DNA from 3 places in the Caballeronia sp. AZ7_KS35 genome. Region 2 is predicted to be linked to each of the others. Evidence: predicted binding sites of a transcription regulator. Region 2 holds the regulator's gene; each other region holds the start of a gene.

Region 1 (10,557 bases), on a different contig from region 2:
ATGTTTGGTTTGCCTTCGGCTTCTATCAAATCCGATTACGCGTCGGTCTATTGGCACTTCCCCTGTGCGGGGCTGCAGTAACTAAAACTAAAGAAAGCAGCTACTGATAGGCCCGCGGTCATGCGCGATTTGGCAATCGGGGATGCGTGTGCTTCGCTAGTGACATCGCTATCGCACTGCGTGCGCAAACCGATGGTTTCCCTTGAATGCCCGGCGGCAGCGCGTAGCGCTGTGCCGATGCTTTTTCGTGCTGAACCGGCGCGCTCAACGCATTCGGGCGGCAGACCGTGCGCGATCCAAGCTGGGTTAGGCCTATGAGGGCACTCTTTAGGCGAGTGCCATCTGCGATGAGAGAACTACCCAAATTGCGTGTGACCGGGGGCCTGAAAAGCTGCTTTCTTTGCTTACTTTCTTTGCAGCGGCAAAGAAAGTGAGTGCCGCCCCGCACAGGGGCAACGCCAACAGACCGACACGAAAACGGGATCCGGCGACATAGCCCAGAGCTAGAATGCACGCCTCACCACCGCAAGACAGAGCACCCTATGAAGGCATCCACATCAATCCGCCACGAGCAACTCAGCGACATCGACGCGATCGAAATACTGACCACTGCCGCATTTCTCGATATGCCCTATTCGAGCCACACCGAGCAGTTCATCGTCAACGCATTGCGAAAAACGGGCCGCCTCACGCTATCCCTCGTTGCGGTGGAAAACGGCGACATCATTGGGCATATCGCGATCTCGCCCATCAGCATCAGCGCAACCGCGAGCGGCTGGTTCGGCCTCGGTCCGCTTTCCGTGACGCCCGCGCGTCAACGCGAAGGCATCGGCCGCGAACTCGTGAAGGAAGCGCTCGCGCACCTGAAGCGCGATGGCGCCGCGGGCTGCGTCGTGCTCGGCGATCCAGGTTATTACGGACGCTTCGGCTTCCGACCCGAATCCGCGCTCACGCTCCCCGGCGTGCCCGCCGAATACTTCCAGGCGTTAGCTTTCAGCGAAAAAGTCCCCGCCGGAACCGTTTCTTTCGACGAAGCCTTCGATGCCCGCGCCTGACGCCTGAAAGCAATCGCCGCTAAGCCGCAAGGGGTTTCGTTGCCGCGAGAGAACGCTTTCTGTATCGTGGCCCGAAGAATGCTGAAAAAGTCAGCAGGCCAAGGAAAGAACCCCGAAATGGAACCTCAAAGCGAAGCGATAAAAACCGACGTGTTGATCATAGGCGCGGGCCCGGTCGGGCTATTCGCGGCCTTCGAGGCGGGCGTCATCGGCCTCTCGTGCCAGATCGTCGATACGCTCGGCCGCATCGGCGGACAGTGCATCGAGCTCTACCCCGACAAGCCGATCTACGATATTCCCGCGATTCCCTCATGCACCGCGCGCGAGCTCGTCGATCGCCTGCTGGAACAGATTCGTCCCTTCGACGTGCCGATCCACCTCGATCAACGCGTGCAATCCGTCACGCAGCGCGATGACGATCATCGCTGGACCGTGACTACCGAAAACGGCATGACTTTCGATTGCGCCGCGATCCTCATTGCCGCGGGCAACGGCGCGTTCGTTCCGCAGCGTCTGCAGTTGCCCGAAGCCGCCGCGCTCGAAGGCCGCGACGTGCATTACAGCGTCTCGCGCGCGGCCGATTTCGCGGACAAGGAGATCATCGTCGCGGGCGGCGGCGACTCGGCGCTCGACTGGGCGCTCGCATTGAAGGACATCGCCAGGAAGCTCACGCTCGTGCATCGGCGCAACGGGTTTTCAGCAGCCGCGAATTCCGTCGCGACGATCAAGCGCGCGGTCGAAGCCGGTGAGATGTCGTTCGTCGTCGGCATGATCGAATCGCTCGATGCGCCCGATGGCGTGCTGCGCGGCGCACGCATCAAGCAGGTGGAAGGCTCGACCGATCTGGCCGTCGACAAGATCGTCGCGCTCTACGGTCTCGTGTCGGAGCTCGGGCCGATCGCGACATGGAATCTCGACGTGCGCGGCGGCCGCATCGAAGTGGATACGTCCAACTATGAATCGTCGCGGCCGGGCATTTTCGCAGTCGGCGATATCGCCAACTATCCGAACAAGCAGAAGCTCATTCTGTCGGGCTTTCACGAAGCGTCGCTCGCGTTGCGCAAGGCGTATTCGTACGCGTATCCCGAGAAAAAGCGCGTGCATGTACATTCGAGCTACGACGCCAAGCTCGCCGAGCGCGTGAGCGCGGCCCACACGGCCGATCACGCGTGATCGCACGCATCGTCGGATGGCTGTTGCTCGCGTTGCTCGCCGGCGCGGCGATGTTCGGCTACGCGGTCTATTCGAAACGCATCGTGCTGCCCGAGCGTTACGATCCTTTCGCACCGCTCGACGTGCGCGCGCCGCAGGGTCCGCTCACGCGCTTCAAACTATGGCGCACGATGCACGACGCGCAACGCTGCGATGCCGCGCTCGCGCGCTCGGGTCTCGTCTATCGCGAGATGGCCGATGCGACCGGACCGGGCGGATGCGCGCTCCAAAGCGTCGTACGCGTCACGCAATCGCAAGACGTGCGCTTCAGCGCGCCGTTTCTCGCGACGTGTCCGCTCGCGCTCGGCATCGCCTACTTCGAGCATCAATATCTTCAGGCGGCCGCGCTCGATACGTATGGCGAGCGCATCGCGCGCATCGAGCATGTCGGCAGTTATGCTTGCCGCAATGTGAATCATCAGCAGGACGCGGCGCTGAGCCAGCACGCGAGCGCGAACGCCATCGATCTGACCGGCTTCGTGCTCGATGACGGACGCCGCATCACGCTCGCTCGTTGGGACGATGCCGCGTCGCCCGACGGCCAGTTCCTGCGCCGCGTTCACGAAGGCGCGTGTCATGCCTTCGATACCACATTAGGCCCCGACTACAACGCCTTGCACAAGACGCACTTTCACGTCGACATGGGTCCGTATCGCGTTTGTCGCTGAACTACGCGTGTCGATGCGAAGGATTGCGGCACGTCGCATGATCGTGCGGCTGATCGTTCCACGCCGATCCGAGGATGATGCTGCAGAAGTTCAGGCGCCTGTAGTTCGGGTCTTTCAGCGCGAGGACATCGGCCTTGACGTTGCCGAAAGTGGATTCCGGCTTGGCGATCGTCCCTTTGGCGAAGGCGTCGATGATGCCTTCCTTGAAGTTCGCCTCGCGCGGATGCGCCGCGACGACGAGCCGGCGTTGATCGGCGCTGAACTCGTCGTAGGCGAGACCGAGCACATCCATCTCGACGCCCGCCGTGACGAGCGCGACCACCGGTTTCTTGTGCTGCGGAATGCCGGGCGTCGTGTGCAGCGCGATCGCATCCCACACCTGCTCGATCTCGCTTTCGCCGATGCCATGCCCGCGCAGGAAATCGCGCGCCGCGTTCGCGCCATCGACTTCGAAGCGGTCGTGCGGGCTGCTGTATGCATCGGTGAGGCCCATGTCGTGGAACATCGCGCCGATATAAAGCAGTTCGGGATCGTATTTCAGCCGCTTGCGTTCGCCCGCGAGCGCGCCGAACAGGAACACGCGGCGCGAGTGATGATAGAGCAGGTCGGGTTCCGTATCGCGTACGAGTTGCGTGGCTTCGCGCGCCATCTGGCTGTCGGGAATGCTGATGCCTGCGATGATTTCGCTCATGTTTGAAGCTCCGGAATGTGAGTCGATGAAAGACGCGAAGCGTCGTGCGTTGCTAAAATCGCGCAGCGCGTCCGATGCCTTCAGTCTCTTCAAAAGGCGCTCGCGTCTCAATCGAAACGACGCGTCGAACTCTGCCAGGCGCACGCCGTCTTCCGCCACGCGCGCTCATCACCGACTTTCTCTCCGATGCCGACAGTTGCAATCGCAATCTTTCAGGGCGTGCAGGCGCTCGATGTGGCCGGTCCCGTCGATGTCTTCGCGGAAGCGAACGGCTTCATCGCTGCCTCGGACGCGTATGAGATCACGCTTGTCGGACCGGAGGAGCGCATCGTGCGCGCGTCGAACGGCACGCGGCTCGTCGCGGATCTGCCGTTCGACAAAGCCGATCGCCATTACGGCACGGCGCTCGTCGCGGGCGGTCCGAGCCTTCCCGTCGATGAACCCGATCCGCGCCTTGACGCCTGGCTCGTCGATACGGCGTCGCGCTGCGAGCGTTACGGCTCGATCTGCACCGGCGCATTCGCGCTCGGTCACGCGGGCCTGCTCGACGGCCGCAATGTCACCACGCACTGGCAGAATGCGCCGCGGCTCGCGGAGCGTTTTCCGCGCGCACGCGTCGAACTCGATCGCATTTATATGCGCGACGGCAATCTCGTCACGTCGGCGGGCGTGACGGCGGGCATCGATGTCGCGCTCGCGCTCGTCGCCGAAGATCACGGCGCGCAAGTCGCGCTCGCGGTCGCGAAACGGCTCGTCGTATTCGCGCAGCGGCGCGGCGGACAATCGCAGTTCAGCCCTTATCTGAGCGCCCCCGCCGACGACACGTCGCCGGTCGCGAAAGTGCAGGCGTACGTCATGGAGCACATCGGCGAGCGGCTGTCCGTCGCGCGCATGGCGAGCGTCGCGGGCATGAGCGAGCGCAACTTCGCGCGCGCCTTCGTGCAACTCGCGCAGTTGACGCCGCACGAGTTCGTCGAACGGGCGCGCGTCGACGCGGCGCGCAATATGCTCGAAAGCAGCGACACGCCGCTGAAAACCGTCGCCTACGACTGCGGCTTCGGCACGGCGGACCGCATGCGGCTCGTGTTCACGCGGAGGCTCGGTGTATCGCCGAATGATTATCGACTGAGCTTTCGCACGCGCTTTGTGAAGTGATCGGGGCGCTGGCGCGCCGACGCGTGACGCCGGGTTCGCTAAAATTCGAGATGAACGCGGCCCGTGCGACAGTGCGCGCGCCGCAGAATCCACCCTCGACATATCGGAACAGCGAATGACGAAACAAGAGACCGCCACGCAAGATCCCTACGAACGACGCGCACTGCTGCTGCATCTCGGCGACGTGCTGGAGTCCGTGTTTTGCCTGAGCCAATGCGCCGACGAATACGCGAGCATCGGCGAAGCGGTGAAGGGCAACGACGCGCTCGCGGGCTTCACGCTGCTCGGCTTCGTCGACGCGACCATGCCGCCGCGCGATTTCATCCGCCGTGCATCGGGTGCGTTTTTCGTTTGGCCGAAAGCGCTGCTCGATGAAACGCTGAATCGCCCGATGCTGGCGAACACCGTGAAGCACGATCTTTTCGCGGACAACGCGAAGGGCTGGAACGCCTACATGGAAGAGCGGCGCAAGGAAGTGCCGTGGTTCGGCGAGGATCTCCCCGAAGTCGCAACGAGCGCGGCGCCTGCGCACGAAGCCACGCCGGCAGCGGAAGCGGAAAAGCCGTCGCGCTATTCGACGTGGCCGTGGCCGGACAAGCCGGCCGACGCGTGATCTACTGCTTCTTGCTCATGCCGCTCGCGCCCGAGTCGAAGCCGAGTCCGTTCGGCCGGTCGGGCGCTGCGCCCTTGCCCGATGACGTCTTGCCCGGCCGCGTCTTCAGCGCATCGCTGGCATTCGCGGCGGCCGCAGCGGGCGGCGTCACGTTTTTCTCCTGATACGCGGGCGTACTGTCGTAATCGAGCTTGTTCGGTTTTTGCGGCGCCTGCTGCGCGCTCGCCACGACGGCCAATGTGCCGCCGAGCAGAATCCCCGTCATGCGCCCGAGTGTGCCGATTGTGGGTCTCATCTGCTTCCTCCCTTTGTTCTGCACGTCCTCTTCGTTCAGCAAGGCGCGGACCCGCCCGCAAGTGGCGCGCGGTCGCAGACCCGCCGATGCGTAAAGCATGCTTGTCCGCGCGCAAGGCTTGCCGCGATAGGCGGCGCGCGTCTGGCGCGCGTTGATTGTGGTCAAAGGCGCGACCGACCCTCGCTCGGACAATTCTCACTTTTAACGTGAGTGAGCTAAAAATGAGAAAGGGTCTCGGGGCAATCGTCATGGCATGCGCGGCGTTGTTCGCGGGCGCGGCGCAGGCGGCAGGCGATGCATCGTCGAGCGATGCCATGGGCGGCATCCACGCCGGCGATGTGCTGGTTCGCCTGCGCGCGATCAGCATTCAGCCCGATGTGACAGCGGGGGGCACGCTCGGCACGCTCGGTGTCAACGTCAACAACGCGATCGTGCCGGAGCTCGATTTCACGTACATGATCCGCGATGACATCGGTGTGGAATTGATTCTCGGCACGTCGCGGCATCAGGTGACGTCGAACATCGGCGGGCTTGGCGGCGTGGGCGTGCTGCCGCCGACGCTGCTCCTGCAATATCACTTCAATCACGCGGGGCGCGTGCGTCCGTATGTCGGCGCGGGCGTGAACTATACGTACTTCTACAACGACAAGCTCAAGGCGGGCGACACGCCGGTGTCGATCAAGCACAGCAGCTTCGGCCCGGCGTTGCAGGCGGGCGTCGACGTACAGGTGGCGAAGAATTTGTTCGTCAACGCCGACGTGAAGAAGATCTGGATGCGAACGAGCGCATCGGCGGGCGGCGCCGATCTCGGCTCGCTCAAGATCGATCCGTGGGTGATCGGCCTTGGCGTCGGCATGAAGTTCTGATGCGCGGTTCATCGCGGCAAATGTGCGCCGCGCCGCGCATCGTCTGAAAGTTGGCGGAAGATGCCAGTGCTTCTGGCGTGGACGGTTCGGCGGGCGCGGTATCCTTGACAGCAGGCCCGGCGCAGACTCGCGTCGCTCGAAGTGTGTCCGAGCGGCGCAAGAAACTGCAACGACTAATAAAACCGCATCGGGGAACTGCAAGCCAATGAGACCTTCCACTTACGCGGGATTCGTTTTGCTCGCGGCGTGTGGCGCCGCCTTCGCGCAACAGCCGCTCACCGTGCCAGGCCGCAGCCAGAGCGCGTGGCAGCAGTCGATCGATAACGCCGCCTGCTACGGCTACGCCAATCAGACGACCAAAGTGAACATGGCGCGCGAGTCGCAAGCGCCATCGCGCGACGCTCAGGCGCAGCGCGACACGCGCACGCTCACGCCGCCGCGTCCGGTCGAGCCGCCGTTGCCGGCGAGTGCGGCGGGCGCATCGGGTGCGCTCGCGGCGTCTGCGGCGGCGCCTGCATCGGGCGCATCGGCGGCGATCGCCGCGTCGGGTGCGTCCGGCGCGACGGGCGTGACCGCCTTGCCGCATCCCGCATCCGGCGCGATGCCCGGCATGCCGGCGATGCCCGCATCGATGGCGGCGGGCGCATCCGGCGCATCCGACGCGATCTACGGCGGCGACATGAAGATGCCGCCGCTGCCGCCGCCCGAGCCGCCGATGACGCGCTACTGGCGCGCCTACAGCGAATGCATGCAGAACCGCGGCTACTTCACCCGATGAATCAGCCGCTTCACGAAGGCGGATGTGCGTGCGGCGCGGTGCGGGTGCGCGTCGCGGGCGCGCCGAAGGAAGTGAATCTGTGTCACTGCATGACGTGCCGGCGCATCCACGGTGCGCCGTTCGGCGTTTACGCGATCTTTCCGCGCGATGCGTTTGCCGTGAGCGGCGACACGGTCGCGTGGGCGAGCTCCGCGACGGGCAGGCGGCATCATTGCCCGCTGTGCGGATCGCCGGTCTATCTGGCGTTCGACGGCGTCGACGAAATCGAGGTGCCGACCGGCATCTTCGATGAAACCGGCCTTTATCCGCCGCAGTACGAAATCTGGTGCAAAAGCGCCGAGCCGTGGCACGACGCGCAAGGACGGCCGCGCTTTGTACGCGGCGCGCCCTGATTCAACCCGTCAGCATTCGACGATCGCTTTCACGACGCCCGCTTTCGGATCGAGCAGCGACGAGAACTGCGTCGGCACATCGCTCAGCCTCAGACGATGCGTGTTGAGCGCATCCGTCGGCACTTCGCCCTTGCGCATCGCGGCGAGCACGGTCTCGAAGTCCTCGGGCGTCGCGTTGCGGCTCGCGAGCAGCGTCGCTTCGCGCTTGTGGAACTCCGGATCGGCGAAGGAGATGCGATCCGGCACGATCGACACCAGCACGTACTTCCCGCCGTGCGCGATGAATTCGAAGCCGCGTTCCATCGCGCGCGAATTGCCGGTCGCGTCGAACACCACATCGAAGAATTCGCCATTCGTGAGCGTCGACAGTTGTTCCTTGTCCTGCTCGCCGATCTGCACGGTCGCGTCCACTTTCAGTTCGCGCTTGCAGAACGCGAGCCGGTCTTCGCGCGTATCGAGCGCGGTGACGTTCGCGCCGCGCAGCCGCGAGAAGGTGATGGCCGCCATGCCGATCGGACCCGTGCCGACAACCAGCACGCGCTGCCCCGGCTGCACGTCCGCGCGACGCACGGCGTGCGCGCCGATCGCGAGGAATTCGACCATCGCGGCCTGATCGAGCGTGACGCCCTCGGCCTTATGGACGAATTGCGCGGGCAGATTCAGATATTCGGTGAACGCGCCATCGCGATGCACGCCGAGCACCTGAATGTTCACGCAGCAATTCGTCTTGCCCTGACGGCACGCGATGCACTTGCCGCACGACAGATACGGCATCACGTAGACGGTGTCGCCCGCCTTCAGCCCGCTCGATGCGTCCGCTTCCTCGATGACGCCCGACAACTCGTGGCCCATCACGCGCGGATACGACAGATAAGGCTGATTGCCGGTGAAGATGTGCAGGTCCGTGCCGCACACGCCGACGCGCTTCACGCGCAGCAGCACTTCGTTGTCGGCGCGCTGCGGTTTCTCGCGCTGTTCGGCTTTCAGGGTTCCGGGCGTTTCGCAGATGACGGTCAGCATGCTGGATGTCTCGATATGTCGTTGGAGTGGGGCGTCCGTCAATCTAACGATGCGCGCCGATTTGGTCAAGCCAATTTCAATATCGAAAAAGTGGTAAGGCCGGATGCGCAGCCAGCGGCGCGGGCGGTTTCGCCTTATATTTCCACCAGAGCAAATCGCTCGGACAAGCGAAAAAAGGACGGCAAGTGCAGCAGCTTCATGAATTCGTCGAGCGGCATCCGCGGCTTTTCGTGCTGTCGGGCGCGGGCATCAGCACGGAATCGGGCATTCCCTGTTATCGCGATCGCGAAGGCCAGCGCACGGGCCGCGCGCCCATTCTGCTGAAGGACTTTCTCGGTTCGGACTACGCGCGCCGGCGTTATTGGGCGCGCAGCCTCATCGGCTGGCCGGTCGTGCAGAACGCGCAGCCGAACGCCGCGCATCACGCGCTGCGCGCGCTCGCCGCGCGTTCCCGGGTACATCGGCTCGTCACGCAGAATGTCGACGGATTGCACACGCGCGCCGGCAATCCCGATGTGATCGAGCTGCACGGCAATATCGGGCGAGTGCGCTGCATCGAATGCGGCGAGCGGCATACGCGCGCGGCCGTGCAGCGGATGCTGGAAGCGGCGAATCCGGATTTCGTCGGCTATACGGCGCCCGCGGTGCCCGACGGCGACGCGCATATCGAAGATCTCGATTTCGCCGCCTTCGACGTGCCCGGCTGCACGCGCTGCGGCGGCGTGCTCAAGCCCGACGTCGTGTTCTTCGGCGAGAGCGTGCCGCGCGCGCTCGTCGACGACGCGGCACGCTCGCTCGAAGCCGCCGATGCGATGCTCGTCGTCGGCTCATCGCTGATGGTGTATTCGGGCTATCGCTTTTGCGAGTGGGCCGCGAAAAGCGGCAAGCCGATCGCGGCCATCAACATCGGCAAGACACGCGCCGACGCGCTCCTCGCGCTGAAAGTCGAAGCGCCGTGCTCGGACGCGCTCGAACGCCTGATCGAGCATCTCGACGCACGGCCGGTGACGCGCTGACGCTTACTTCGCTTCGCGCGCAAGCGCCGCGATGCCTTCGACGAGACGCTCGGCATCCGACATGCGCGAGAAGAGCGCGGGCGTCACGCGGACGACTTCGCCCGCGTCGGGGCCGGGCCGCGTCACCGTGAAGACGCCGAAGCGATCGCGCAGCGCGGCGACGATCGCATCGCAACCTGCTTTCGTCGCGCGCCCGTTCAGGCGGAACGCAGTGATGCCGGCGGTCATCGACGGATCGTGCGGCGTCAGAATCTGCACGCCGGGAAGCTCGCTCGCGGGCTTCGCCCAGGCATCGCGCAACGCACGCAGACGCGCTTCCTTCGCCTTCGCACCGATGCGCCGATGCACGTCCAGCGCCGACGGCAGCGTGAACCACGCGGCGAAGTTCGGCGAGCCGGTGTGCACGCGCGCGCGGATATCGTCGGCGGGCCAGGAGCGGTCGCCGAGATACGGATCGATCGACGCGACGTGTCCCTTCCGGATGTAGATCGCGCCGCAGCCGAGCGGCGCGCCGATCCACTTGTGCAGGTTCAGCGCGGCGAACGGCGCGTTCAAGTCGGGCACGTCGAAAGCGAGTTGCCCCCAAGAATGCGCGGCATCGACGATCACTTCCGCGCCGGCTTCCTTCGCCATCGCCGAAATCTCCGCGACCGGGATCACGAGGCCCGTCGCGAAGCAGACGTGCGACAACAGCACGAGCCGCGTGCGCGGATGCGCGCGCAGCGCCTTCGCGTAGGTGTCGAGCACCGCTTCGCGCGTCGCGGGCTCCGGCATCGTAATACGCACGGGCGTGACG
Region 2 (10,557 bases):
CGATTGCCGACAGGATCGGCCGCGTGCCCGCCATCGTCATTTGTCTGCTGCTGTTCAGCGTATTCACGGCCGCGGCCGGATTGACGCGCGATCCCGTGACGTTCGGCATCGCGCGCTTTCTCGCGGGACTGGGCATCGGCGGCGTCATGCCGAATGTCGTCGCGCAAATGACCGAGTATTCGCCGCGCAAGATCCGCAGCACGATGGTGACGCTGATGTTCAGCGGATATTCCGTCGGCGGCATGCTCGCGGCGCTCGTCGGCAAGGGGATGATCGAGCGCTACGGCTGGCAATCCGTCTTCATCGCGGCGGGCCTTCCGGCGCTGCTCGCGCCTGTGATCCTCAAGTACATGCCCGAGTCGCTCGCATTCCTCGTGCGAAACGAACGCGCGGCGCGCCTGAAGGACATTCTTTCGCGCGTCGATCCGCGCTATGTGCCGCAAGAGGCCGACCGCTTCGCGCTTTCCGATCGCGAAGCCGCGCCCGGTTCGCCGATCGCGCGACTCTTCGCCGAAGGACGCGGCATGAGCACCGTCATGTTGTGGATCGCGTTCTTCATGTGCCTCTTCATGGTCTACGCGCTGAGTTCGTGGCTGACGAAACTGATGGCTGGCGCGGGGCACAGCCTCGGCTCGGCGCTCACGTTCGTGCTCGTTCTGAACTTCGGCGCGATGATCGGCGCGGTCGGCGGCGGATGGCTCGCGGACCGCTTCAACATCAAGTACGTGCTGATCGCCATGTACGCGCTCGCCGCGATTTCCATCAGCCTGTTGGGCGTGAAGGTGCCGGTCGGCGTGCTGTTTTTCCTGGTGGGTCTCGCGGGCGCATCGACGATCGGCACGCAGATCGTCACGTATGCGTTCGCCGGTCAGTTCTATCCGACAGCGATCCGCTCGACGGGCATCGGCTGGGCGTCTGGCATCGGGCGCAGCGGGGCGATTCTCGCGCCTATCGTGATCGGCTTTCTCGTGAGCAAGGCGTTGCCGCTGCAGCAGAACTTCGTCGCCATCGCGGTGCCCGGCGTCATCGCGATGCTTGCCGTTTGTCTGATCGATGCGCGTCGTTCGCGCAATGACGCCATCGCCGTGGCCGCCGCCGATCCGGCGTAACGACGCGTGCGCCCGGCAATCACTCCTTCGCGGGCTTCGGTTGCCGGGCCTTCTGCGGCTCGGATGGAGCGCCGCGCTGCGTCGGCGCGCGCGTGCAGGCATCGGGCGGCGTGACATAAGGCACGTCGTGGCAGCAGCACGCATAGACCGGAAAGCCGTACGCGTTCGTGCGGACGATGGTCGTCGGTCCATGCAACGGACACACCGCTTTCATGCAGCCTCCTGAAAATGAAAACGCAGTCAATCAGGTGGTTTCATGTTACTCGCGATATGCGCGTGCGCTTGATTCAAGTCAATCGGAGCCGCGGGCGTCCCGATAGAGTGAGAGCGTCGATTCACGTCACGCGCCACGCAACGGAGTTCGCAGATGAAAGCACTCGTCTATCACGGCCCCGGCATCAAGTCGCTCGACGAGCGGCCGAAACCCGCGCTCGCCGCCGCCACCGATGCGATCGTTCGCGTGACGCGCACGACCATCTGCGGAACCGATCTGCACATTCTCAAGGGCGATGTTCCCACCTGCGAGCCCGGCCGCGTGTTGGGTCACGAAGGCGTGGGCGTCGTCGAGGACGTCGGCGCGGCGGTGTCGACGTTCAAGCCGGGCGATCGCGTGCTGATCTCGTGCATTTCGTCGTGCGGAAAGTGCGAGGCGTGCCGACGCGGCATGTATTCGCACTGCGCGACGGGCGGCTGGATTCTCGGCCACAAGATCGACGGCACGCAGGCCGAATACGTGCGCATCCCGCACGCGGATACGAGCCTCTATCCGATTCCGGCAGATGTCGAGGAAGAGGCGCTCGTCATGCTCTCCGACATTCTTCCGACGGGCTTAGAATGCGGCGTGCTCAACGGGCGCGTGCAGCCGGGCAGCACGGTCGCGATAGTCGGCGCGGGGCCGGTCGGTCTCGCCGCCTTGCTCACCGCGCAGTTCTACGCGCCGGCGCAGATCGTCATGATCGATCGCGACGCGCATCGGCTCGAAATCGCGCGTACGTTCGGCGCGAGCGCGTGCATCGACATCGCGCGCACAGAGGCCGTCGCCGAGATCATGCGTCTGACCGATGGCGCGGGCGTCGATTGCGCCGTCGAAGCGGTCGGCGTGCCGGCGACCTTCGAGCTGTGCCAGCAGATCGTCGCGGCGGGCGGCACCATCGCGAATGTCGGCGTGCATGGCGTGAAGGCCGATCTGCATCTCGAATCGCTCTGGGATCGCAACATCAGCATCACGACGCGTCTCGTCGATACGGTCAGCACGCCGATGCTGCTCAAGACCGTGCGCGCGGGGCGGCTGCAGCCGAAGCAGCTCATCACGCACCGCTTCACGCTCGCGCGCGCGCTCGACGCTTACGACACCTTTGGCCGCGCGGCGGAGACGAACGCGCTGAAGGTCATCATCGAAATTTGAAGTGGGCGGCCTTCAGCGGGAAGCCGTGCGGGCCGGAAAACGATGTACCGCAAAATCCTGGTTGCGCTCGATGGCAGCGAGTGCTCGCAACGCGCGCTCGACGAAGCGATCCGCATCGGCGCGCGTGCGCGAGTGAATGTCGTGTACGTGATCGACGTGGCCGCGCTTTCGTCGTATCCGGCGCAGTATCGCGTGAACGTGCGCGAGGAAGGCGGGCACGCGCTCGATATCGCGTATGCGCGCGTGATCGATGCGGGCATCGAATGCGAAACGGAACTCGCGGAGACGCGCAACGTCACCGATACGATCGCGAAGTGCCTGCAGCGCCGCGCGGTGCACATGCCCGCGGATCTCGTCGTGATGGGCACGCATGGCCGGACCGGGTTGCGCAGGCTCGCGCTCGGCAGCGTCGCGGAAGCGTTCGTCAGACGCTCGACGTGTCCGGTGCTGCTCACGCGCGCACCGAAGCATGTCGCGAAAGACGCGTGAGCCACGACGAGTGAGGCGCGCCCGCGCGATGGCCTGACCGGAGAACAATGACATGGGCCTCGGAATGCAGATCGCCTGCCTCGGCTTCGCGGGCTCGAGCGCGATCGAACGCGAAGCGGGCGTCGAACTCGTGCGGCTTGCGGGCGTCGCGAAAGACGTCGTCGATTGCAGGCTCACGATCAAGGCGTCGCTCGATCGCGCGGGACGCACCGTCTTCGACGCGCAACTGGTTCTGCTCACGCGCGATTCCGAGCAGGTCACGGTGCAACGCAGCACACACGCCGACGTGAACGCGGCGCTGCGTCATACATTCGATGACGCCGTTCAGCTGCTGCTTCAGCGCAGCGCGCCGGATGCGATTTGATCCAGATCAATACGCGCTCCGAAACCGTGGCCAAGACTAAGTGGATATGCGCTGCGCCGGCTCGCGTCGCATCAACGTTCCACGAGGTATCGGCATGATCGTTACGTTTCCGAGTCAGCCGCCCGTCTATCAGGGCGATGTCCCTTCGCTCACTTTCGCCGCCTTCGCGGACGGTGAGCCGATCGAGTGCACCATTTCGGCCGAAGCGCTGGAGGATCACTTCGGCGCGGCGTCGTGGCGTGAGGAAGATCTGCAGCAGGCGTTCGAGAGCCATCGCTCGTCGATAGAAGGCGCCGCCGAACATGTGCTGAGCCGCGTCGGCGGCACGTCGGTGATGCTGCGCAGCGGATTTTTCCGCTTTCGCGAAGCGCGCGCTCAGACTGCTTCGAGCCGCGCCTGATCGAGGATCCGCACGTCCTTGCCGCGCGCGTCGATCACGCCGGCCTTTTGCAGCCGCGAGAACATGCGGCTGACCGTTTCGATCTTCAGCCCGAGATAGCTGCCGATTTCCTCGCGCGTCATGCGCAGCACGAATTGCGCGGGCGAATAGCCGCGCGCCTTCATGCGCGTCGACAGATTGAGCAGGAAGGCCGCGACGCGCTGCTCCGCCGTCATCGTGCCGAGCAGCATCATCAGATTGGATTCGCGCACGATCTCGCCGCACATCATGCGATGAACGTGATGCTGCACCGCCTTCACTTCGCGGCACAGCAATTCGAGCAGATCGAACGGAACGATGCAGACGACGCTGTCTTCCAGCGCGATGGCGTCGCACGCGTGGCGGTCGGTGCTCACGCCGTCGAACCCGAGGGGCTCGGCCGCCAGATGAAAGCCCGTGACCTGCTCGTGTCCTTCGCGATGCATGACGACGGTCTTGAAGCAGCCGCTGCGCAGCGCATAGAGACTCTGGAAGGGATCGCCGCTGCGGAAAAGCGTTTCGCCGCGCCGCACGAAGCGCGTCGAGCTGATCATCGCGTCGAGACGCTGATAATCGACCGGCGACAAGCCGGACGGCATGCAGATGCGCTTCATCGAACACGTCGAGCAACGCGTGCTCGGCGGCTTCGCGTCGACGTGCATGCCGGGACTGTCTGCGCTCGCGGAAATCATGCTGCGCCTCCTGTCGAACCGGATCGCGCATCGACGCGCGATCCCGCATGTCACGTGTCCAATTATGGAGTGCGCTGTGTCGAAAAAATGTCGGTGCTGGCTGATCGTGCCGTAGGCATTCGGGAAGACGTGTAGGGAAATGCCGACACGCGCCGCTTCGATTCAGGCGCTGTCGTCGTCGAAAAGCTGATGGCGCACCGCGTAGCGCACGAGCGCGGCTTCGTGGGGAATCTGCATTTTTTCGAGGATGCGCGCTTTGTAGGTGCTGATGGTCTTCGCGCTCACGCACAACGCCTCGCCGATATCGCTGATGGATTCGCCCGCGCACAGCCGCCGGAACACTTCGAACTCGCGGTTCGACAATCGCTGATGCGGTAGCGCATCGTCAGGTTCGGTGAGGCTTTGCGCGAAGCGTTCGGCCATCGCGAGGCTCACGTACGCGCCGCCCGACGCGACCTTGGCGACCGCCGCGACCAGCTCCGCGCTCGCGCTTTCCTTCGTCAGATAGCCCGACGCGCCGGCCTTGAACGCGCGCGCGGCGTATTGCTGCTCGGCGTGCATCGTGAGCACGAGAATGCGCAGCGCGGGCTTTTCGTCCTTGATCTGCTTGAGCAGGTCGAGGCCGCTGCGGCCGGGCATCGACAGATCGAGCACGAGCACGTCTGCCTCCGTTGCGCGCACGAGCGCGAGCGTGCCCGGCCCGTCGCTCGCTTCGCCGGCGACCTCGAAGCCGTGCGCGTTCGCGAGGATATGGCGCAGGCCGTCGCGCACGAGCGCGTGGTCATCGGCGATCAGGACTTTCGTCGTCATGGATTCGGTTCTTCCGTTTCGCGGCCCGGCACCAGCAGAACGGGACACCGCGACAGCCGCGCGAAACCTTCCGCGACGCTGCCGAGCACGATCCGCCGCAAGCCGCGCCGCCCGTGCGTGCCCATGACGACGAGATCGGCGCGGAAATCGTCGGCGCAATGACGGATGCGCTGCGGGATGTCATCGCCGAGATACTCGACTTCGCACACGCGCGGTGTGCCCTTCACGCCCGCTTGCGTCATGCGCTCCGTGGCCGTCGCAGCGAGCCGCCGGCCTTCCTCCAGCAATGCGTCGCGCAGGCCAGGATAGAACGCGCTCGTGGCGTCGTAGGAAACGGGCTGCATGTCGACGACGAAGAGCGGCTGAATTTGCGCCGCGCTCGCGCTTGCGATCCTGATCGCCTCATCGAGGGCGTGGAGGGAAGTCGGGCTGCCGTCGATGGGCACGAGAATGCGGTTGTACATGACGATCTCCTGATCCGGTGTGTTGGCGCGTCGCGGGTGTGCGATCGAGTCTACGGACGGCGTATGCAAAACGGTTGACGCAAGTCAAGGAACGGACCGGTCATCGGCGGGGCGATGAAGCGGAATGTCCACGACGACGCGAAAGCCTTCGCCCGGCGCGCTGCGAAACTCGATGACGCCGCCCAGTTGCCGCACGCGCTCGCCCATGCCGAGCAGGCCGAACGTGCCCGCCGCGCGCGGCCGTTCGATCTCCGCGCCGCGGCCGTCATCCTCGATCGTCAGCGTGCAGCGCGCATACGCGCAGCCGATCGCGATGCGAACTTCCGATGCCCGCGCGTGGCGCACGACGTTCGTCAGCGCTTCCTGCACGAGCCGGAAGAGCGACGTGGACGCAGTCGCCTCGAAGCCGTCCTCGTCGCCTTCGATATCCAGATGGATCGTCAGATCGTAGCGGCGGCGGTAATCGCAAACGAGCCAGTCGATTGCGGCGAAAAGGCCGAGATCGTCGAGCACGGGCGGACGCAGGCCCGCCGCGATGCGTCGCAGCGAACCGATGATCGTGTCGATTTGCGTGAGCGCTTGCTGTTTGAAGCGCGCGTTCGGCGCGGTGCTGTCGAGAATCGACAACTGCATTTTGAGCGCGGCAAGCTGCTGGCCGAGATCGTCGTGCAACTCGCGGGCAATCGACGCGCGCTCGTTTTCCAGCGCCGTCTGTACGTGCGCGGAGAGCTCGCGCGCATGCTGCAGTTCCGTGAGCCGCAAGCGGTCGGTCATGTCGCGCGTGACTTTGGCGAAGCCGATCAGACTACCCGACGGATCGTGCAACGCGGTGATGACGACGTTCGCCCAGAAGCGGCTGCCGTCTTTGCGGATGCGCCAGCCTTCGTCCTCGACGCGGCCCACGCGCGCCGCCGTCGAGAGGGCGTTGTGCGGCTTGCGCGCGGCGATATCGTCGCCCGGATAGAAGACGGAAAAATGACGGCCGACGATATCGCTCGCGTCATAGCCCTTGATCCGCCGCGCGCCGTTGTTCCAGGTCGCGACGTGGCCGTGCGCGTCGAGCAGGAAGATCGCGTAGTCCTCGACCGCTTCGACCAGCAGACGGAAAGGTGCGTCCGTCAGCAGCGAAGGCGTGTTGCCGGGTTCGGTCGCGGAGCAGTCGATCATCGTTGCAATGGGCGGATGCGCTTGCAACGTCGACGCGTTGCGGCGCTATTGCTTCATCATCTGAAAGGGCGGCAAGGGCAGCTCGTCGCCGTCGAGAAACGCGGTCGCGCAGCGCACCGCGAAGCCGAGCGCGCCGTCCTTGCTTGCGAATGCGCCGAGATTGCCGAGCGAGGTGGCATGGCCGTCCTCTTCGAGAATCGACGCGGTCGCGACGAACGCGTTGCCTACACGAGTGGCGGAGGGCTTAAAAGCCGCTCCCCGATGATAGATGATCATAGATTTGACCGGTGGAGATGATCGAAAGGCTTATGCGGCAGGCATGCCGCGGCGTGAGAGCGAATGCGCGCGGATCAGCGCGGATCAGCGCGGGTTCTGCACTGACTGTCGATAGTCGATCTCGGCCATGCCGTAAGCGAACGCGTAGCGCACCGCGCCCGTTTCGCTGGCGAATTCGCCGAGCATTCCGCTCGAACGGCGCGTGCCGTCCGGTTCTCGCACGATGAGCATCGCCGCGTATCTGTCCTGCTCCGGGACGGCGGTCGCGCTCAGTACGTGCCCTTTGTAGATCACGTCGTCGGGTCGATTCATTGCTCTCTCAGGTTCTAATGTTTTGCCGGCGTGGCAATTCTGACGTTTGCCTACATTCCGTAAGCAGTAAGCCTAACCGTTCAATTTTTGTCGCTTAATCCGATTTAAGCTTTTTTACTTTTCCCATGCAAATGCTTAAGTCCGACCAATCGGGCGGGCATCGGGTCGCGCCTCTGCGCATCGCGTTGAACAGTCTCGATACCGACTTCGCCGCGACGACGTACATCGCGCCGGAGAGCCCCGAATCGGAGCGCATCAGCAGATCGGCTGCGAAAAGCGCCGCGATCGCGACGAGCGGGTGGCACATCACCTGAGCGGTCAAGCGTTTCATCTGCGTCTCACCTCGAAAACATCTGTCGAAATCGGGCAAGACCGCACAGTGCTGCGATAGCGATACGAATCGGGTCCCGTCCTGAGCCTTACTGTGCCTTTAACGTCCGCTTGCAGTCCTGCCCGCACGTCCGCGCTGGCTGCCCGATCGTCCGGGTTTTTTTCCGCTGTCTGCGAATTCGTGAGACGCATACATACAGCCCGCCGACCGTTCCGCCAAAGCCTAGCGTTCAGCCGACCGTCGTCCACTTTTTTAAGCCGTTGCAGACAATAATCGCGACTGCACCGGGGCCGGCCCCTCCTGAACGGAGATCGCAGATGAAAGGGCATTTATCGGTTGGCGTGATCGCAGTCGCTATCGCAGCAATCATCGGTGGATGCAGCGGAGGAAGCTCCTCCGATCCGTCCTCGACATCCGACGGCTCCGCGTCGGCATCCGGTCCCGCGTCGGCGTCGAGCCCAGCGTCGGCATCCAGTCCTTCGGCCGCATCGTCGGCAAACGGCGCGAGCGCGCCCGCGAGCGCAAGCGCTCCCGCGACGAACTCGCCGTCCGCATCGACTCCGATGGATGTCACCACGTATCACAACGACATCCGCCGCACCGCGCGGCAGCTCGCCGAGACCCGGCTCACGCTCGCCAGCGTGAAGTCGTCCACGTTCGGCAAGCTCGGCTTCTATGCCGTCGATGGCGCCGTCGATGCGCAACCGCTCTTTCTCGCCAACGTGCCGATCGCGGGCGGCACGCATAACGTGCTGTACGTCGCGACCGAGAACGCGACCCTCTACGCGTTCGATGCCGACACCGGCGCCGTGCTCTGGCAAGTCTCGACGCTCGGCGCGGGCGAAGTGCCGAGCGACGATCACGGCTGCGACCAGACCACGCCGAAAATCGGCATCACGGCGACGCCGGTCATCGACCGCTCGCGCGGGCCCAACGGCGTGATCTATGTCGTCGGCATGTCGAAGGACAGCGGCGGCGCGTATCACCAGCGCATCCACGCCATCGACATCGCAACGGGCGGCGAACTGTTCGGCGGCCCGACCGAAATCACCGGCTCGTATCCCGGCACCGGATCGGGCAGCGTGAACGGCGTCGTGCCGTTCACGCCGGGCCAGTACATCGAGCGCGCGTCGCTGCTGCTGCTGAACGGCGTCGTCTATACGGCGTGGAGCTCGCATTGCGACACGCTGCCGTATACCGGCTGGCTCATCGGCTACAGCGCGGACACGCTCAAGCAGACGGGCATCCTCAACGTCACGCCGAACGGCGAGATGGGCGGCATCTGGATGGGCGGCGCGGGCCTGGCATCGGACGGCACGTCGATCTATTTCCTCGACGGCAACGGCACGTTCGACGCGACCATCAACGCGCAGGACATGCCGATCAGGAACAACTTCGGCAACGGCTTCCTCAAGGTCACGCCGAGCGCGACGTTCGCGCTTCAGGTCAACGATTACTTCGAGCCGTCGAACACCGTGGTGGAATCGAACCAGGATCTGGATCTCGGCTCGGGCGGCGTGCTCGTGCTGCCCGATGTCACCGACATCAACGGCAACGTGCAGCATCTCGCGATAGGCGGCGGCAAGACGCGCGTCCTCTACGTCGTGAACCGCGATTCGATGGGCAAGTTCGATTCGAACGCGGATCACATCTATCAGCCGCTTTACTCGACGATCACCGGTCCGATGTTCACCGCGCCGGCGTTCTACAACAACACGATCTACGTCGGCCCGGCGGGCGATCATCTGAAGGCGCTGCCCGTCGTCAACGCGATGGTCGCGACGAGCGCATCGAGCCAGACGACGAGTCCCGCGGGCAACTGGAATTTTCCGGGCCTCGCGCCGGTCATTTCCGCGAATGGCAATACCGACGGCATCGTATGGGGCGTCGAGAACACCACGCCGACCGCCGTGCTGCATGCCTACGACGCGAGCAATCTCGCGATCGAGCTTTACAACAGCAATCAGGCGGGCACGCGCGATCAGTTCGGCAACAACAAGTTCATCTCGCCGACGGTCGCGAACGGCAAGGTCTACGTCGGCACGAAGACAGGCGTGATGGTGTTCGGTCTGCTCGGCGGATGACTCGCGCGGGTCGGGGCCGCATCGATATAAGATCGCGTTACCTCGACCCATGGAGCTTCCGATGCAACTGACCCGTCTTCTTGTTCCGACGTTCGTGCAGACGTTGAAGAACCTGTCGGCGTGGCTCGATAAAGCCGCTGCATTTCAGCACGAGAAAGGCGCGAATCCCGACGCGCTGATGACCTTGCGTCTCGCGCCCGACATGTTTCCGCTCGCCGCGCAAGTGCGCTTCGTGTGCTTTCAGGCACAGGAACCGGTGTACCGGCTGCGCGGCGAAGACCTGCCGCAGACAGTGCTGCGCGTGCGGAAAGAAGGCGCGCATTCGAACGAAGCGCCGGGCACGTTCGCCGATGCGCAAGCCTGCATCGCCGATGCGATCGCATTGCTCTCGAACCTCACTTCCGATGCGCTCGACGCCGGAACCGGCGAGCCGATCGCGCTCGATTTGCCAAACGGCATCGTCTTCGACATGACCGGCGAGCAATACGCGCGCGACTGGTCGCTGCCGCAGTTCTATTTCCACGCGATGACCGCTTACGCGATCCTGCGCAACCACGGCGTGCCGCTCGGCAAGCCGGATTACGTGGCGCACATGTTCTCGTATATCCGGCCCGGCACGCTGCCCCAATCGGGCTG
Region 3 (10,557 bases), on a different contig from region 2:
CGCGCCGGACGTCGACGTATGGAAGATCGCGCGCAGGGTCATCGTGCGGCTCGCGGCGGATCAGATCGGCTTCAGAAGCATGGCGGCGCGCTTTGCGCACGAAGCGACGCACTGGCCGCACACACTGCCGCGTCTGCCGCGGCTCATCGCACAGCGGGCGGATGCGGCGGGCGCGTTTCGGCGGGACTGAGGGGCGCTGGTTCCGAGCCAAGGCGCGGGCATTAGCGCGTCAACGCGTACCCGGCGACATACGCTCCGCGATCGCGCGCGACGCGTCCTTCAGCGGCTCGACGTAGGTTTCGAGCGGCGTCGCGCTCTTTCTGAACAGCGGAATGCTGATGCTCACGCAGCCGAGCGTCACGCCATTCGCGCCGACGATCGCGCTGCCGTAGCAGAAAATCTGCGCCTCGTTTTCCTCGCGGTCTTCCGAATAGCCGCGCGCGTGAGTTGCATCGAGTTCGGCGTCGAGCGCGGCGCGATCGGTGATCGTGTTCGGTGTGAAGCGTTCGAACTTCAGGCCATGCAGCAATGCATCGCGTTCGGCGGGCGATTGCGTCGACAGATACGCCTTGCCGACGGAACTCGAATACAGCGTCACGCGCGTGCCGATGCGCGACGCCATGCGAACCGCATGCGGGCTTTCGAGCTTCTCGATGTACACCATCTCGGAGCCGCTGCGCACTGCCAGATGCACCGTCTCCTGCGTCGCGTCGCGCAGCGCCTGCAACGCGTCGGTGGCCGCGATGCGCAAATCGGAGCGCTCCCAACTGCGGCTCGCGAGCGACATCAGCCGCGGGCCGGGCGCGTAACATCCGCCGCGCACGCTTTCGACGACCAGGCCTTCCGCGATTAGCGCGCCGACGATGCGATAGACCGTCGGACGCGGATAACCGCTCGCCGTGGTGAGACGCGCGATGGTCGGCGGTTCGCCGGCATCGGCAATGAGTTGCAGCACCGCCATGAACTTCGAGAAGGCGGCGGTGCCGGTGGCCTTGGCGGCGTCGAGGGAAGCGGTGTCTGAGGGCATGATGCGGGAATCATGCCACGAGATAGCCGCCATCGACGGGTACGATCGCGCCCGTCATGAACGACGCCGCCGGTGACGCGAGAAACGCCGTCACGCGCGCGACGTCTTCCGGCAAGCCCCAGCGCTTCATCGGCGTGCGGTCGAGGATCGCTTGCGAGCGGCCGTCGTCGTTCTGCAGCGCTTGCGTGAGCGGCGTCGCAATCCAGCCGGGCGCAACGGCATTCACGCGGATGCCCTCGGCGGCATAGGCGATCGCCAGCGATTTCGTCAGTTGCGCGACGCCGCCCTTGCTCGCGCTGTACGCGGGCACGAGTCCGCCGCCGAAGAACGTCAGCATCGACGCCGTATTGATGATCGAACCCTTGCTGCGCGCGAGCAGTGGACGCGCGGCGGCGCACATGCGCATCGTGCCGTTGAGATTCACCGCGATCACGCGCTCGAATGTTTCGATGTCGTGCTCGTCGCCGCGCCGGATCATGCCCGCGCAGTTGACGAGCACGTCGAGCGAATCGATACGCGCAAAGAGCGCGGCGACGCTGGCGGCATCGGCGACATCGAGTTCGACGACTTCGATGCCGGGCGCGTCGGTCGGCGCTAGGCCGGCGGCGATCACGCGCGCGCCGAGCGCCGCGAATTGCTGCGCGATGCCCGCGCCGATGCCCTGCGTGCCGCCGGTCACGACGACGGTCTTGCCCTTGAAGAGATCAGCTTGAAAAGTCATATCGGTGCGATTCATACGGCGGGAACGGGTTCGGTCTGGCGCTCCGCGTCCTCGATCGGCGCGCGCACGACGAACATGTAGACGAGCGCAGCAGCGAACGCGACGCCCGCGCTGATCAGGAACGCGTTCACGAACGAATGCGTCTTGTCGACGACGAGGCCCGTGATGAACGGCGCAAACGAGCCGCCGAAGTAGCCGCCGAAGTTCTGGATACTGCCGAGCGACGCGACCATGTGGCGCGGCGCGGCAACGGAAACGAGCGCCCACGCGGCGCCGCTCGCCATGTTGACGAAGAACATCGCGGCCGAGAGATAGGCGATCGCGAGCGTCAGGTTCGGCGTGAACGCGGCGGGCACGGTGAACAGCGCCGCGCCGATGAGTCCCGAGCAGATCGGCCACTTGCGGCTGCGGATCGGGGCGACGCCGCGCGCCATCAAACCATCGGCGATGAAGCCCGACGAGAGCATGCCGAGCGTGCCCGCGAGATACGGAATCGTCACGACCCAGCCGGTCTTCGCGATCGTCAGATGACGCTCGTGTTCGAGATACGCGGGCAGCCACGTGAGATACAGCCACACCATGTAGATCACGCCCATGAAGCCGAAGATCATGCCCCACGTCGTCGCCTTGCCGAAAAGGCCGCGCCATTCCGCGAACGTCATGTTGCGTTCCTTGCGCTGCGCCGGTTCGCCCTCGGTCAGATGCGCGAGTTCTTGCGATTCGAGCTTCACGTCCTTCCGGTTGCGATAGACGATGTACCAGCCGATCGACACCGCAATCCCGAGCGCGCCCATGATGACGAACATGTTGCGCCAGCCGAAGGACAGCAGAAGCACGGTGAGGATGGGCGGCGCGAGCGCGGGTCCGATGGTCGATGACGTGACGAAGATGCCCGTCGGCTTGCCGCGTTCGCGTTGCGCGAACCATTCGGACACGACCTTTGCGCCCGCCGGAAATTGCGGCGCCTCGCCGATGCCGAGCGCGATGCGCGCCGCGAGAAACTGATGCAGATTCGTGACGAGCCCGCCGAACAACTGCGCGACCGACCACACGAACATGCCGAGGCCGAGCATGATGCGCGCGCCAAAGCGGTCGAGCATCACGCCGATGGGCAACTGCGAGAACGCGTACGCGAACGAGAACGCGGAGAGCAGCAGGCCCATCTGCGAGGCGGAGAGGCCGAGCTCCTGCGTGACGGAGTGATTCGCGATCGAGAGCGTGCTGCGATCGAGATAATTCACGATGCCCGCGAGCGTCAGAAAAGTGAGCGCGACCCACTGAATGCGCTTCAGGCGCGGTGATTTTTCCAGCATGTTGTCTCCTCCGAATGCTCTGTCGAGTCTGTTAGAGGGTTGAGTTTGGGTGGATGCTAGCGAATGAATTGATCGACGAAGTCGGCACCGAGTCCGACCGATTCGTAATGCTTGCGGCACATGTCGACTTTGGTGAAGACGTCTTCGTAGCCGGTGTAGTTGCCGTACGGGTCGCAATAGAACATCACGCCGTTCACCTGGAAGTACGTGATCATTTCCTCGACGTCTTCGGGAACATAGAGCGTGTGCGTTTCGCCGGGCGGCTCGAAGACATAGCTGCCTTCGGTCGCTTCCCAGTCATGTTCGAGATAGCGCCAGCGGCCTTTGAGCACCATGCCGTGGACCGCCTGCGGATGACGATGACGCGACAGCACGCCGGATTTGCGCACGCGCAGGAGGTTCATCCAGTAGCCGGTCGACACGTTCAGACACAGCGGACGGAACCAGACGTTTTCGGCCTGCGGCACCCATTCGCGCTCGTCGGCGGGAATCGCGCTCGGCACGACGATTTCCTTTTGCGCTTCTTTAGGGAAGGGAAGTTGATACGGCGTCATGGCATCCGCCGCGGGTTTCGGCGCGGTCATCGCGTCTCCTTGTCCATATTGTGGATTCGTGAATCAAATTATGGACAGATATTCTTCCTCGTTCCGCGAATTGTCAAGATTCTTCAACGAATGATGAATTCGTGCAGATACCGCCTTTTCGACGGACGAAAAAAAGGCGGACCGGCAGGTCCGCCTTAGATCACGCGATGAAGCCGAGCGATTAGCGCGCCATCATCAGCATGTGCACGTTATGCATCACCCAAACCGTGCCGACGATAAGAATCAGCGACATGAGAATGGTGTAGGCAAACGAGATCGCATGCCAGCGCTGTCCCTTCGACGAGTTGACGTGCAGGAAGAACACCACATGCACGATCACCTGCACCGCGGCCAGCACGGCGAGCGCGACGATCGCGCTTTCGCCCTTGAACGCGCCCGAGGTCGCGGCCCAGAACGACGCCACAGTTAGCACGACAGCCAGCACGAAGCCGATGAGATAACCGCGCACGGTGACGTGCGGGAAATCGCTTGTTTCGGTATGAGCATGTGCCATCAGACGACGCTCCCAAGGTAGACGAAGGAAAACACGCAAATCCAGACGATGTCGAGGAAGTGCCAGAAGAGGCTCAGGCAAGCGAGACGGCGCAATTCGCGTTCGTTCATTTGCGGATTGCGTGCGATCTGCACGGCCAACACGACCAGCCAGATCATGCCGATGGACACGTGCAAACCGTGCGTGCCGACGAGCGTGAAGAACGCCGACCAGAACGCGCTGCGTTGCGGACCCGCGCCTTCAGCGATCAGATGCGCGAACTCCTGCATTTCCAGAAACAGGAAGCCCGCACCCATCAGGAACGTGACGAACAGCCACGCGAGCACCGCGCCCGACTTGCGGCGCGTCGCCGAGATCATCGCGAGACCGAAGGTCAGGCTGCTCGTGAGAAGCAGGCCCGTTTCGTACGCGACGTCCTTCAGGTTGAAGAGATCCTTGGGCGTCGGGCCGCCTGCGGTCTGCATCGCGAACATCGCGAAGGTTGCAAAGAGCGACGCGAACAGCACGCAGTCGGTCATCAGATAGGCCCAGAAGCCGAACACCGAATGCGACTGGTGCTCGTGCTCATGGCCATGCGCGTGTTGCGCGGATAGAGTCGATTGCGACATTACATTGCCTCCAGTTCGAGTTCGCGAGCCGAGCCGGCCTTCGCAGGCGTCTTCGGCGGACGATTGCGCTCTTCGGTCGACTTCACGGTCGCGGCCGGGATGATGAAGCCGGCGTTATCACGGAAGCTGTAACCGATAGCCGTCGCGAAGATGCCGACCATGCTTGCAGCAGCGAGCCACCAGATGTGCCAGATAGCCGCGAAACCGAAGGCCAGCGCGAACAGGCCGATGACCAGACCCGCGCTCGTATTCGACGGCATGTGGATGTCGCGGTACGGACGCGTATCGATGCGGCCGTGTTCCTTGGCATCGGCGAAGTCGTCGAGTTCGCGCACAGCGGGAAGATTCGCGAAGTTATAGACCGGCGGCGGCGAGCTGATGGACCACTCGAGCGTGCGCGCACCCCACGGATCGCCGGTGACATCGCGATACGCAGGCTGATTGCGGCGGATGATACTGACCACGATCTGCGCGACCTGGAACACGACGCCCAGCGCGATGATGCCCACGCCCACGGCAGCGGCGATGAAGAACGGCTGCCACGACGGGTCGTCGTAGTGATTCAGGCGGCGCGTCGCACCCATGAAGCCGAGGATGTAGATCGGCACGAACGCGACGAAGAAGCCCACGAACCAGCACACGAACGCACTCTTGCCGAGCTTTTCGTCGAGCTTGAAGCCGAACACCTTCGGCCACCAGTACGAAATGCCGGCGAAGTAACCGAACACCACGCCGCCGATGATCGCGTTATGGAAGTGCGCGATCAGGAACAGGCTGTTGTGAAGCACGAAGTCCGCGCCGGGAATCGCGAGCATCACGCCCGTCATGCCGCCCAGCGTGAAGGTGATGACGAAGCCGATGGTCCAGAGGATTTGCGAAGTCATCTGCACGCGGCCTCGGTACATCGTGAAGAGCCAGTTGAAGATCTTCACGCCGGTCGGGATGGAAATGACCATCGTCATAATGCCGAAGAAGGCATTGACGTTAGCGCCCGAGCCCATCGTGAAGAAGTGGTGCAGCCACACGAGGAACGACAGCACCATGATGCAGCACGTGGCCCAGACCATCGTCTTGTAGCCGAACAACGGCTTCTTCGAGAACGTCGCGACCACTTCCGAGTAAATGCCGAAGGCGGGCAGAACCAGGATGTAGACCTCAGGATGACCCCAGGCCCAGATCAGGTTCAGGTAGACCATCGGGTTGCCGCCGCCGTCGTTCGTGAAGAAGTGCATGCCGAGGTAACGGTCCAGCGCCAGCAGCGCGAGCGCGACGGTCAGGATCGGGAACGTCGCCATGATCAGCACGTTCGAGCAGAACGCCGTCCACGTGAAGACCGGCATCTTCATCCACGTCATGCCGGGCGCGCGCATCTTCACGATCGTCACGAAGAAGTTCACCGCGGTGAGCAGCGTGCCGACGCCGGACAACTGCAACGCCCAGATGTAGTAGTCGACCCCGACGCCCGGATTGAACTGCGTCTCGGAGAGCGGCGGATACGCGAGCCAGCCCGTCGTCGAGAACTCGCCGATGAACAGCGACAGGTTGATCAGAATGGCGGCGACGGCCGTCATCCAGAACGACAGCGAGTTGATGAACGGGAACGCCACGTCACGCGCGCCGATCTGCAGGGGCACGACGAGGTTGAAGAACGCGACCAGCAGCGCCATGGCCATGAAGAAGATCATGATCGTGCCGTGGGCCGTGAAGATCTGGTCGAAGTGATGCGGCGGCAGATAGCCGGGCCCATCGAGCGCGATGGCCTGTTGCACGCGCATCATGACGGCGTCGGCGAAGCCGCGCACGAGCATCAGCCCGGCGACGACCAGATACATGACGCCGATGCGCTTGTGATCGACCGAAGTCAGATACTCGCGCCAGAGCCAGCCCCATTTGCCGAGTTTAGTGATAAGGCCGACCGTACCGAGCGCGAGGACCGCCATGAAGACGGTCGCCCCCATGATGATTGGCTCGTGGTACGGGATCGCCTCAAGCGTTAGTTTGCCGAACATGGCTTACCCCTTGGTTACACAATTTGCGCCTACGACCGAGTTGCCGTAGTTGTACTTCGCGACGATGTTGTTGAAGAGCTTCGGATCGACGGTCGAGAAGTAGCGCACCGCGACCTTTTCGCTCGGACGCGCGACGCCGGCGTAGACGTCCATGCTCAGATTCTCGGGCGCGTTCTTGACCTGTTTCAGCCACGCGTCGAAGTCTTCGTTGGACATGGCCAGTGCACGGAACTTCATGTCGGAGAAGCCCTTGCCGCTGTAGTTCGCCGAGATGCCTGCGTAGTCGCCTGCGTGATCGGCCATCAGGTGCAGCTTCGTCTGCATGCCCGCCATCGCGTAGATCTGGCTGCCGAGTTGCGGGATGAAGAACGAATTCATCACCGAATCGGACGTGATGCGGAAGTTCACCGGCGTGCCGACCGGGAACGCGAGCTGGTTCACCGACGCGACGCCAAGATCCGGATAGATGAACAGCCACTTCCAGTCGAGCGCCACGACTTCGACGTTGATCGGCTTGACTTCGGATTGCAGCGGCTTGTACGGATCGAGCTCGTGCGTGGTTTTCCACGTGAGGATGCCGAGGTACAGGATGATGGCTGCGGGAATCGCCCAGACCACGACTTCGATGGCCGTGGAATGCGCCCATTTCGGCGCATACGTGGCCTTCGTGTTGGACGCGCGATAGCGCCATGCGATGAACAGGGTGAGCAGGATCACCGGGACTACGACGAGAAGCATGGCGTAAGTCGCGGTGGCGATCAGCGACGATTCCGCTGCGCCAATCACGCCTTTCGAGTCCAACACCTCCAGCTTGCATCCCGAAAGACAAAGACTGGCTATCAACCCCGATAACAATGGCACTGCTAAACGTTGGGTATTTTCATTCATTGCATTCGCTGGTTTCGATGATCGAAGCGTCCCGGGAAGAACGCCGTTGCACGGCTTTGCGCCGCGTCAAGATCATGCCACGCGCGATTTTTCGCGATGACGCGAATGGTTGAAATTTTGTTTCAGATCAAGTTGATGCGACGGAGTGTCGCGCGAAGGCGGAACTTTTTGCCTACTCCGAAAGGAGCAGGCGAGTCTACAACGAAGGGATGGAATTGCGAGTGTGATAAAGCGACGTCAAAGCGTGTTCGAGCCGCGCGCGATGGATCGCCGCGATAACTTCGCCGGGTTCGATCGTCTCACGTGGTGAAGCCGAGCCGCGTGCCCGGGTGAAGCCACGGCCCAGGCGCCTTCTTCGGTTCTTCTCGCTAAAGCCCGGCGAGAGGCCGGGATTCCCGAATGGCATTCGATCGCTCGATTTCATCGCGCCGTCGCTGGCTCGCATCGGCAACGGCTTCGCGGTTCGAAGCGCTCCATGCGGACATGGTCGCCTGCATCACGTCGATCGGACTCCCCTTGGTGTCCATCGCAGCCAGGACGCAACCCAGAAGGTAGGTCAGCACGAACAGGAAGATGCAGGACCGGCGCGTCATGAGTTGCGGTGCATAGGCGGCAATGGCAGGAGCATTGCCTTGGTGAGCGGGAGGCGGGGGGACGCTGCCCGCTTGTGTGAGAGTCGAGACATGGGAGCGGCAGTCTACGACGGAGTATGGAAACCAGAATCGGTCGATAGTTCGACTTGGGCCGAACCACGCCGGACAATGCCCAGCGCAGCGGCTGCCCCGTATGACAGATCAATGATTCTGTTGCGTGAAACCGGACCGCGATCGTTGATTCGGACGAGGACGGACGGGCTCCCTCCCGGAAGCGTGACGCGGATCCACGATCCGAGCGGTAGCGTGCGATGTGCCGCTGTCATGGCATACATGTCGAAGCGCTCGCCGCTGGCGGTGCGTCGACCGTGAAACGTTCGCCCGTACCAGGATGCAATCCCGGCTTGATGGTACGCGCGCGCGGTCGGTGTCTCGTCCGGCCGGTCGGATGAAGTGATTTCGGTCGAAACGGAATCGTCGTTTGCGGATTGAACCGGAAAGCTCGACGCGCTCGCCGGTTGGTTTGTCGAAGCGCCCTCATTGCCTAGCTCCGACAGAGAGGCTGCACATCCGGCGATCAACAGGATGCAGGCGAAGGCGCTGAGGATGCGCGGCTGAAGCATGTTCATTCGGTGCATATCGCTTTGTTCGAGAGCAAGTAACCTGACCTGACGTTCGACGGATCACGAAGCGCAGTCGGAAAGGTAGGGCAGGGGATCGACTGGCTGACGATCCCGTCTCACCTCGAAAAGCAGCGATGGCTGACCATTCGTTTGAGCGCCCATCGTCGCGATGGCTTGCCCCTTCGTTACGTCGGCCCCTTCCTTGGTCAGAACGTTTTGGATATGGCCATAGGCAGTCAGGTAGCGACTGTCATGTTTCAGTATTACGAGGCTGCCGTAGCCCGCGATCTCGTTACCCGCATACACCACGCGTCCTCCTTTCGCCGCACGGATCGTGTCTCCCGCTGCGCCACCGATGACAACGCCCCGGACCCCGTCCACGCGGAAGCGCTTCAGGATTGGGCCCTTTATCGGCCAGGACAAGGAATCGGATCGGCAGCGTGTTGCGTTCACACTCCGCTGCGTGGAATCGTCCGAGCCGGCAACCGATGCCGATGGCGGACCGACCCGCAGCAGTTGGCCGTTCGTCAGTGGAGTGCTGGCGGAAAGCCCGTTCCAGGCGGCAATCGCGTTCGGGTCGCGACCGTAGGCGGCTGCGATCGAAGCGAGGGTGTCCGCGCCTGTGACGCGGTAGAAGCCGGCAGGTGCCGCCGGGGCAGCGGCAGCGTCGGTTTGCGAAGCTGGCTTGGTCGCGGTCTGCTCGAGCGTTCGACTGGCGCATCCGCCAAGAACGAAGCTGAAGACGACGGCAAGACATGCTGCGCACGACAGGCGGCGCGATTGGACAGAGCTAATCATTTGGACTTCTTTGAGCTTCGGTGCCGGCAAAGAGGCGAAGTGGCGCACTTTTGCCATGCCGCGCTGGTGGTGTTGATCGGATTGTTTGGCGGATGCGACGCCGGCAAAAGCCAGCGGCGGCGGAAGCAGCGAGTTCGAATCTGCTGAACATCGCTCTATCTCAAATTGCACGAGGCGAAGCGGCAATTCGTCATTGCGGATAACGGTGTTTTGCGTCCGGCGTTGACCGTTACACCGTCGGTTGACACTCTTTGACGATGCGGTGGTTAAAAAAAGGCGCGCTCGCCGGGCGCCACGCTTGGAACTGACATTCGACGCGATGAAAGCAGCCATATCGCGTTCCACGCGGCTCGGCCCGAGCGGTTGCGGCAAGACGACGCTGCGCTCCATTGCCGGGCTGGAACGTCCGGTCGGCGGATCGATTTCGGTGAACGGCGTGACCGTTTTCTCGGCGCGCGACGAGACCTTTGTGCCGCCGAATCGCCGCAAGTCCGGCATGGTGTTCGAACCGCTCTCGAACCTCGACGCAAAGCTACGCGACAGGATGCGTTTCGAGCTTCGGCACGACCGATTTCATGATCGGCGGAGAGATCGTGCTCGCGCGTGTGCATCCATCGCACAAAACGCCGGTCCGGGAGACCATCCATTTTTCGATCGATCCGGCGAGTTGCATCGCGCTGGCATCGCAGAACGCGTGACGCGACAGGCACTACTCCGTCCGGACTACGCCGCATGAGCTAGCGGCACACCGCCGCCGCATCCGCACGGCGGATAGGCGTCTCGCGCGACGCTCCTTACCCTTGTCGGGAAAGTTACAACGACAAGGAAAGGACGATGAGCGTCGTCGAATCAACCCTCGCTACAAAAGCATCGACCGAC

Evidence for each region. Region 2 encodes FNR, which switches genes on or off when oxygen is low (the NO sensors DNR and NnrR bind a similar motif). Its sites were predicted from a motif close to TTGATNNNNATCAA; they were not measured.
Region 1: the regulator FNR is predicted to act here: its motif matches at 5,841-5,854, upstream of NCT05_RS19925 (OmpW/AlkL family protein).
Region 3: the regulator FNR is predicted to act here: its motif matches at 7,782-7,795, upstream of cyoA (ubiquinol oxidase subunit II).

The regions. Positions count from the first base shown of each region.
Region 1 covers NZ_JALQDV010000032.1:39,715-50,271, reverse strand. The annotation lists gene NCT05_RS19965 (c-type cytochrome) at 1-1, shown strand, start outside; gene NCT05_RS19960 (GNAT family N-acetyltransferase) at 543-1,055, shown strand; gene NCT05_RS19955 (NAD(P)/FAD-dependent oxidoreductase) at 1,173-2,228, shown strand; gene NCT05_RS19950 (extensin-like domain-containing protein) at 2,225-2,935, shown strand; gene NCT05_RS19945 (HD domain-containing protein) at 2,937-3,626, opposite strand; gene NCT05_RS19940 (GlxA family transcriptional regulator) at 3,813-4,781, shown strand; gene NCT05_RS19935 (hypothetical protein) at 4,897-5,394, shown strand; gene NCT05_RS19930 (hypothetical protein) at 5,396-5,689, opposite strand; gene NCT05_RS19925 (OmpW/AlkL family protein) at 5,938-6,555, shown strand; gene NCT05_RS19920 (hypothetical protein) at 6,761-7,333, shown strand; gene NCT05_RS19915 (GFA family protein) at 7,330-7,725, shown strand; gene NCT05_RS19910 (zinc-binding alcohol dehydrogenase family protein) at 7,735-8,745, opposite strand; partial or broken gene NCT05_RS19905 (NAD-dependent protein deacetylase) at 8,925-9,761, shown strand; gene NCT05_RS19900 (aminotransferase class V-fold PLP-dependent enzyme) at 9,765-10,557, opposite strand, start outside.
Region 2 covers NZ_JALQDV010000042.1:78,677-89,233, forward strand. The annotation lists gene NCT05_RS26475 (MFS transporter) at 1-1,109, shown strand, start outside; gene NCT05_RS26480 (hypothetical protein) at 1,129-1,323, opposite strand; gene NCT05_RS26485 (zinc-dependent alcohol dehydrogenase family protein) at 1,477-2,514, shown strand; gene NCT05_RS26490 (universal stress protein) at 2,557-3,003, shown strand; gene NCT05_RS26495 (hypothetical protein) at 3,056-3,367, shown strand; gene NCT05_RS26500 (DUF1488 family protein) at 3,462-3,767, shown strand; gene fnr (fumarate/nitrate reduction transcriptional regulator Fnr) at 3,743-4,477, opposite strand; gene NCT05_RS26510 (response regulator) at 4,640-5,287, opposite strand; gene NCT05_RS26515 (universal stress protein) at 5,284-5,751, opposite strand; gene NCT05_RS26520 (PAS domain-containing sensor histidine kinase) at 5,836-6,945, opposite strand; gene NCT05_RS26525 (hypothetical protein) at 6,964-7,194, opposite strand; gene NCT05_RS26530 (hypothetical protein) at 7,279-7,506, opposite strand; gene NCT05_RS26535 (hypothetical protein) at 7,638-7,820, shown strand; gene NCT05_RS26540 (hypothetical protein) at 8,067-8,414, opposite strand; gene NCT05_RS26545 (outer membrane protein assembly factor BamB family protein) at 8,401-9,921, shown strand; gene NCT05_RS26550 (DUF1993 domain-containing protein) at 9,983-10,557, shown strand, end outside.
Region 3 covers NZ_JALQDV010000039.1:159,795-170,351, reverse strand. The annotation lists gene NCT05_RS24905 (AarF/UbiB family protein) at 1-190, shown strand, start outside; gene NCT05_RS24900 (IclR family transcriptional regulator) at 230-1,027, opposite strand; gene NCT05_RS24895 (SDR family NAD(P)-dependent oxidoreductase) at 1,038-1,748, opposite strand; gene NCT05_RS24890 (MFS transporter) at 1,760-3,061, opposite strand; gene NCT05_RS24885 (2,4'-dihydroxyacetophenone dioxygenase family protein) at 3,118-3,645, opposite strand; gene cyoD (cytochrome o ubiquinol oxidase subunit IV) at 3,827-4,159, opposite strand; gene cyoC (cytochrome o ubiquinol oxidase subunit III) at 4,159-4,767, opposite strand; gene cyoB (cytochrome o ubiquinol oxidase subunit I) at 4,767-6,776, opposite strand; gene cyoA (ubiquinol oxidase subunit II) at 6,780-7,664, opposite strand; gene NCT05_RS24860 (hypothetical protein) at 8,033-8,257, opposite strand; gene NCT05_RS24855 (septal ring lytic transglycosylase RlpA family protein) at 8,362-8,886, opposite strand; gene NCT05_RS37265 (peptidoglycan DD-metalloendopeptidase family protein) at 8,941-10,176, opposite strand; gene NCT05_RS37260 (hypothetical protein) at 10,058-10,414, shown strand; gene NCT05_RS24840 (MFS transporter) at 10,513-10,557, shown strand, end outside.